DNA from 2 places in the Pauljensenia sp. C0170B4 genome. Region 2 is predicted to be linked to the other one. Evidence: riboswitches for the same ligand, from Rfam matches in the RefSeq annotation. Region 2 holds a riboswitch; the other holds the start of a gene.
What was found. A riboswitch is a leader RNA that binds a small molecule or an ion and turns the genes downstream of it on or off. The one in region 2 is predicted to bind ZMP and ZTP.

Region 1 (3,407 bases), on a different contig from region 2:
CGGCCCAAGTTCATCGGATGCAGGCCGTCAGCGTCCTTATCCGGATCGATGCGCTCCAACACGGCCTGGGAATCGACCCCGGCGGGTAGCGGAAGCTGCACAATGAAACCCGTGCAGGCAGGATCAGCGTTGAGCTGGTCGACAGCCTGCTCGATATCAGCCTGAGAGGCCGACTCGGGCAAGTCAATGCGAATCGACTCGAGACCAACCTCCGCACAGTCACGGTGTTTGCCGGCAACATAGGTCACTGACCCGGGATCTTCACCCACCAGGATTGTTCCCAGCCCTGCATGAACACCGGCTTCGCGCAGCCGTGAGACGCGTTCAGCAAGCTCGCCCTTTATTGCAGTAGCGGTGGCTTTCCCATCCAGTACCTGTGCGGCACCTTCCCACGGCGCTCTCACTGCTGCAGCCCGTCGTACAACGGGAAGGCATCGGTCAGTGCACGCACGCGCGCCTGCAGACCCTCCATATCCACTGTTTCCTTGGAGGCCGCCTGAACCAATGCGGTCGCGATGATGTCGGCAACTTCGGTGAACTCCTCATCGCCAAAACCGCGCGTAGCCAGCGCCGGCGTTCCGATACGCAGACCGGATGTGACTGCCGGTGGGCGCGGGTCAAACGGCACAGCATTGCGATTGACCGTGATGCCGACTTCGTGCAGCAGATCCTCAGCCTGCTTGCCGTCAAGAGCTGAATCAACCAGGTCAACGAGCACCAGGTGCACATCTGTGCCGCCGGTGACCAGCTTGATGCCGACCTTCTTCGCATCGTCGCGTCCCAGACGCTCCGCAAGTTTCTGCGCGCCGGCAAGAGTTCTGACCTGACGATCCTTGAACTCCGGGGTCTGAGCCACTTTCATTGCGACAGCCTTCGCTGCCACCACATGCATCAGCGGGCCACCCTGCTGACCTGGGAACACAGCAGAATTCAGCTTCTTGCCCCACTGCTCGCCGCGCGCGGACAAGATCATGCCGGAGCGGGGACCCCCCAGTGTCTTGTGGACCGTCGTGGTCACCACGTCGGCGTGGGGCAGTGGGCTTGGGTGCAGTCCGGCTGCAACGAGGCCGGCAAAGTGCGCCATGTCAACCCACAGCGCAGCGCCAACCTCGTCGGCAATGCTGCGGAAAGCAGCAAAGTCAAGGTGACGAGGGTAGGCCGACCAGCCGGCAATGATCACACGGGGACGCTCACGCATCGCCACTTCACGCACCTGATCAGGCTCGATACGCATTGTTGTGCGGTCAACTTCGTATGCGGTGGCGTGGTACATCTTGCCGGAAAAGTTGATGCGCATTCCGTGTGTCAGGTGGCCGCCGTGAGCCAAGGACAGACCCAAAATCGTGTCCCCCGGTTTTGCCATCGCCATGAGCGCGGCGGCATTGGCCTGCGCGCCTGAGTGTGGCTGCACGTTGACGAAATCGGCACCGAACACTTTCTTGGCGCGTTCAATTGCGAGACTTTCAGCAACGTCCACTGCCTCGCACCCGCCGTAGTAGCGGCGTCCCGGGTATCCTTCGGCGTACTTGTTGGTCAGAACTGATCCCTGAGCCTGCAGGACTGCACGCGGGACAAAGTTTTCCGACGCGATCATTTCAAGGGTGGCACGTTGACGGTTCAGCTCATCATCCAGCACCTTTGCGATGTCAGGATCGAGTTCGGCCAACGTATGGGAGTTGAGAGAATCACTCATTGCTGCTCCAGTTTTCAATTCGCTTGTCTGGCTTTCACTAGTGGCGAGGGCGGCCCCAGCCGTACCTCGCTCGGTTGCGTGGCCCAGGCGGGCGACCGCGACAACCCTTTTTCGCTCCCCGGTGGTCATCCCACCTGTTCGCCAGTTGCGACAGATTCATCTTATCAACTGTGTTCCGCTGCGGAAACCGCCAGTGCGGACACTAGCGTGAGAACACAACGGTTCGGTTGCCGTTCATCAGGACACGGCGTTCGGCATGCCAACGCACTGCCTGCGCGAGGACTCGGCGTTCAACATCCTGCCCCAGCTCCACCATGTCGCGGGTGGAATCGGCGTGCGTAACTCGCGTGACATCCTGCTCGATGATCGGCCCTTCGTCCAGGTCGGCTGTAACGTAGTGCGCGGTTGCGCCGATGAGTTTGACGCCTCGTTCGTGAGCCTGGGCGTATGGGCGCGCGCCTTTGAACGAAGGCAGGAATGAGTGGTGAATATTGATGACGCGTCCGGCCATTTCACGGCATACCGAATCAGACAGGATCTGCATATAGCGGGCCAGGACAACCAATTCAACCTGCTCGGACTTGATGAGGTCAAGAAGTTCTGCCTCGGCGCGCACTTTTGAATCCTTGGTGACCGGAATACTGAGAAAGGGGACGCCGTAGAACTGTGCGACCGGCGCGAGGTCAGGGTGGTTACCGACAACTGCAACCACTTCGATAGGCAGACCTTGAGAGCGCTGCCGATAGAGCAGGTCCGTGAGACAGTGCCCTTCGCGCGAAACCATAATGACGGTGCGAAGCGGTCGCCCCAACTGGTCGACGCGCCAGGAGGCGTTGAACTTGTCGGCGATTCGTGTCAGGCCTTCTTCGACAGGACCTCGACCAACAGGTGATTCAGCTTCCATTCGCATGAAGAACAGGCCGGTATCCGGGTCACCGAATTGCTGCGACTGAATGATGTTGCCGCCGATGTCGCTCATGATGCCGGAGGCTGCGTGAACAATTCCTGGCTGGTCCGGGCAGGAAAGGGTGATGACAAGCTTGTCGATTGTCGAGGGGGGCACTGTCGAATCATGTTCCATAGTCCTAAGGGTAATGATTCACAGGCACTCCGGCCTAATCCAGTCCACCGCTTCTGATACGTGGTGTGCGCCGAGTGGTCGCATGCATGCGACCACTCGGCGACATAACGATGTGAACTCAGTTAGTGTGCGACTGGCATTTCCGCGATGGCGGCTGCGCTGATGACGCGCACTCCTTTGGGCAGGACAGCTTCATCCACCGTGAACTCGACGGAGTGCAGGCCGCCTTTCGACGGAGTGAAGATCAGCAGCAATGAGGCCTTTCCGCCGTTGTCCTGGACTCGCTTCATCATGAATGCGTAGTCTTCGGAAGCGGTCATTTCCACCCACTTCGGGTCATTGGCGCGTACGCCCACCAACTCGCCAGCTTCAGCGATTCGGTCCATCAGGTCCGGATCGGAATCCAGGGAGATGGCCTCTCCCATGCGCACGATCTCGTAGTCGCACTCATACATCTGTGCAGCCGCTTCGATCACGGTGCGGGCTCGGTGCTCCATGTACTCGTTGATCTCGGTCGTTGAACCGCGAACTTCCATCTCAAAATGTGTATGATCTGCGACAATATTGCGGGTATCGCCGGCAACGATCTTGCCGACACTCACGCGGGTCGCCCCTTCTGAGTGGCGCGAAATC
Region 2 (3,407 bases):
GAGTCCACGCGGTTGACCTGACCCATGCCAACCCCGACGCTTGCACCGTCGTGAACCAGCAGGATTGAGTTCGACCGCACGGCTCGCACGGTGCGCCACGCGAACTCTAGGTCCCGCAGTGTTGCCTCATCGGCCGGCTCGCCTGCCGCCAAAGTCCAGTTCGCCGGATCGTCACCGTCAGCGTCAATGTCGTCGCGTTCCTGCACCAGCAGTCCCCCGGAAATCTGCTTGAACTCCAGGGCTCCGCGTACCGGTGGCACTACCTGCAGAATTCGCAGGTTCTTCTTCGTTTCCAGTACTTCCAGTGCGCCTTCGGCGTAGGAGGGCGCCAGGACGACCTCGGTAAAGATCGGTTTGATCTGCCTTGCCAGTTCGACGCTGACCTCACGGTTGACTGCGATCACTCCACCGAATGCTGACACAGGATCGCATGCATGCGCCTTGCGGTGTGCTTCCGCCACATCTGCGCCAATGGCGATCCCACACGGGTTCGCGTGCTTGATGATGGCCACGCACGGCTCGTCATGGTCAAATGCTGCACGCAGTGCTGCGTCACCATCGGTGTAGTTGTTGTAGCTCATCGCTTTGCCATGCAGTTGGCGCGCGTTCGCGATGCCAGGCAGCAGGTCCTGGGTCGTGTCGTCGCCGTCCTGTTCATCGCCTGGCTCGTCAAACTCAACGTCAACTTCACCCTCGCCCATCAGCTCGACGATGTCGCCGTATACGGCGGCATCCTGATGCGGATTTTCGCCGTAACGCAAGGCGTGGAGGCGTTCGAAAGCGGATACGAGAACCGGTGGCCACTGTGCGTCATCAACGTCATCGGCTTCAGCCGACTCGTCAACATCAAGATCAGCATCCAGTTCGTCTTCGAACCAGTCAGCGATGGCGGCGTCGTAATTTGCTGTGTGACGGAATGCGGCCGCTGCCAGTTCGCGACGCTCCTCCAGAGTGAATCCCTCAGAACGTGCAGCGTCGATCACCGCGTCATATTGCTCCGGGTTGGTAGCAATGGCAACAGAGGGGTGATTCTTCGCAGCAGCGCGCACCATCGACGGGCCGCCGATGTCGATCTGCTCAACACATTCGTCGAATCCTGCGCCCGAGTCAACCGTGTCCTCAAACGGATACAGATTGCATACCACCAGGTCGAATGCTGCGATCCCCAGGTCTTCGAGCTGCTGGCGGTGATCGGCTTTGCGCTGATCAGCGAGAATGCCGGCATGGATCTTCGGATGCAGCGTCTTGACGCGACCTTCCAGCACCTCGGGGAAACCAGTCACGTCTTCCACGGGCGTCACAGGAATCTTCGCGTCACGGATTTTTTGTGCAGTTGAACCGGTGGACACGATTTCGACGCCAGCATCAGCGAGTGCGCGAGCCAGGTCAACCAGGCCGGTCTTGTCGTAAACGGAGATCAGTGCTCTGCGGATCGGGCGGACATCAACGGGTTCGAGGTTATCCAAACGGACTGACAATTCTTCCTCCAAAGGGGTTCAAGGTCGGTCCTCAGCGCCCAGGCGGGCGGCGCCGTGCGAGGCTGCTTCAGCCGCTTCCCGGTGGTCCTCCACCCTCGCCAGTTGCGGCCTCTTTTAGTGTACGAGGGCGGCGCTGGATATGCGACTAGCTGTGATCTTTCAGATCTTCGTCACTGTTGTCAGTATTGTCTGACACGGCGATGGGTTCCGTGGGCGCAGCGCTGGCTTTGAGTGCTTCCATGCGGGCATCCGGAGCACGCGGAGGAGCGGGCAGTTCTTCGGTCACCTCTTCTTCCAGCGCCGTTTCCTCTTCCTCCGGCGTCTCTTCGCCGGCTTCATTCAGGTCAGGAGCTGGAAGGGGCGTCTCCCTCGTCGATGACTGGGCGCGATTCTTCTTCCATGCGGCAATACGCGCCTTCGTCCACGCCGTCAAAGCTGCGGCCGCTCGGCGCACCCACGCGATCGTGGTCGGATGTGCTGCCAGGGACACCGCGAGTGCGACCATGCACACTTCCAGTACGACGAACAGCACACTCCACCACACGCGCGGGCCAACGACGCTCAGACGGGTCGACCCCAACGACATGCGCGACGAGACAAGCCACGCTGCGATGACGAGCGCAGTGATCACGGTGGCCACTCCCATCGCAGCCGCCTGTTTCCACAGGTGCGTCATACGATGCCGCCACGCCGCCCATGCGCCCAGCAGGATTCCCACTCCCACCAACGCCCAGGCCACCCAGTGGCCCGGAGCTGTCTGTGGGACGGCCGCAAGAATCGGGATCGCCGGAATCGGCGCAACAGGTGCGTTCGCCGCTGAATGGAGGGCGTCGGCACCCACGTAGAAACCAGGCCCCGCGATCCACGCCAGTGCGCATGCCATGATCGACGGAGCAAACAGGGCCTGGACAATGTTGATGATGACCGTGTCCTTGGTCGAAGCAAAGAGCAGTTCGTGGATACCGGAGATACGCTGGAGAGAAACAAGGATTGACACGGCGCTCATGATCAGGCTGAACAGCACTGTCAGTGCCACGGCAACGCGACCAAGGCGCAGCCCTGACCACAGCCATGTCAACGATTCGCGCCGTTCAGATGAAATCGTGGGCCATGTCCACGTGTGTCGAGCAGCAACTACCGCCCAGGTCGCTGCCAGAAGCGGAATGACGAGCGCACCGAGCAGTGCGCGCCACACGTTGATGTGAGCCGAGGACGCTCCAGCTGTAATGAGCGCCGTGACTGCAAACGTGGGGACAGCCATCCACTGCGCGGCGGCAGGAAAATCCCGTCCCGGCAGCAGAAGAACACGCAAAATGATGATCAGCAGCGCTCCGAGCAGTGTCGGAATGGCGAGGATGTCGCTCTGCCCCACCGTGATCGGCGCTCCCAGCGTCGCAGCCCAGAGGTCACCACCGACTGCCCGAGCATCGTCCCAGCTGGTCGACGCCAGCCAGGGGTTCTGCGAGACGAACCAGTACCCCACCAGCGTCACGACCATCATGAACGCCCATCCGATCAGGGCCGCCTCAATGCCGGCCAGGCCGGAGCGTGCCCACCCGTCAGGCAGTGCGATGCGGATCGTGCGTCGCCGCACGGCGGTGCGAGTGGTGTGAGGTTCCTCGTCGTGCACCTGAGGTGCCGGGGCCACTCGAATTGGCGAGGGCGCCTTGGCATCTGTCTCATCGGCTCCGTCAAGGTCGAGGCGTTCAGTTTCTTTTTCCGAATTATCCAATTCGGGTTCATCATCACTGTCTGCCTCATCGTGAGCCGGCCCAAAAATCAGCGACTCACCTGCTTCACGGTCTTCCTCCTCAAGCCACGCGCCAACCACCTCGGTTGGGATCTCATCAGCGGACAGGTCCGCTTCTGCGCGCTGCCTGTCAGGGCGCTGCGATGGGGAAGAGTCAGGTGAGTGCGTCATCGTTCTTC

Region 1: it holds a riboswitch for ZMP and ZTP, as region 2 does, so the genes downstream of both, glyA (serine hydroxymethyltransferase) here and AC1EJ1_RS08535 (bifunctional phosphoribosylaminoimidazolecarboxamide formyltransferase/inosine monophosphate cyclohydrolase) in region 2, are expected to answer to the same signal.

Annotation. Positions count from the first base shown of each region.
Region 1 covers NZ_JBWPVS010000011.1:2,746-6,152, forward strand. Annotated here, with positions in the region: gene AC1EJ1_RS10215 (bifunctional methylenetetrahydrofolate dehydrogenase/methenyltetrahydrofolate cyclohydrolase) at 1-404, opposite strand, end outside; gene glyA (serine hydroxymethyltransferase) at 401-1,693, opposite strand; ZMP/ZTP riboswitch at 1,768-1,852, opposite strand; gene purU (formyltetrahydrofolate deformylase) at 1,896-2,774, opposite strand; gene AC1EJ1_RS10230 (amidohydrolase) at 2,897-3,407, opposite strand, start outside.
Region 2 covers NZ_JBWPVS010000006.1:19,195-22,601, reverse strand. Annotated here, with positions in the region: gene AC1EJ1_RS08535 (bifunctional phosphoribosylaminoimidazolecarboxamide formyltransferase/inosine monophosphate cyclohydrolase) at 1-1,478, opposite strand, end outside; ZMP/ZTP riboswitch at 1,508-1,594, opposite strand; gene AC1EJ1_RS08530 (cell division protein PerM) at 1,624-3,399, opposite strand.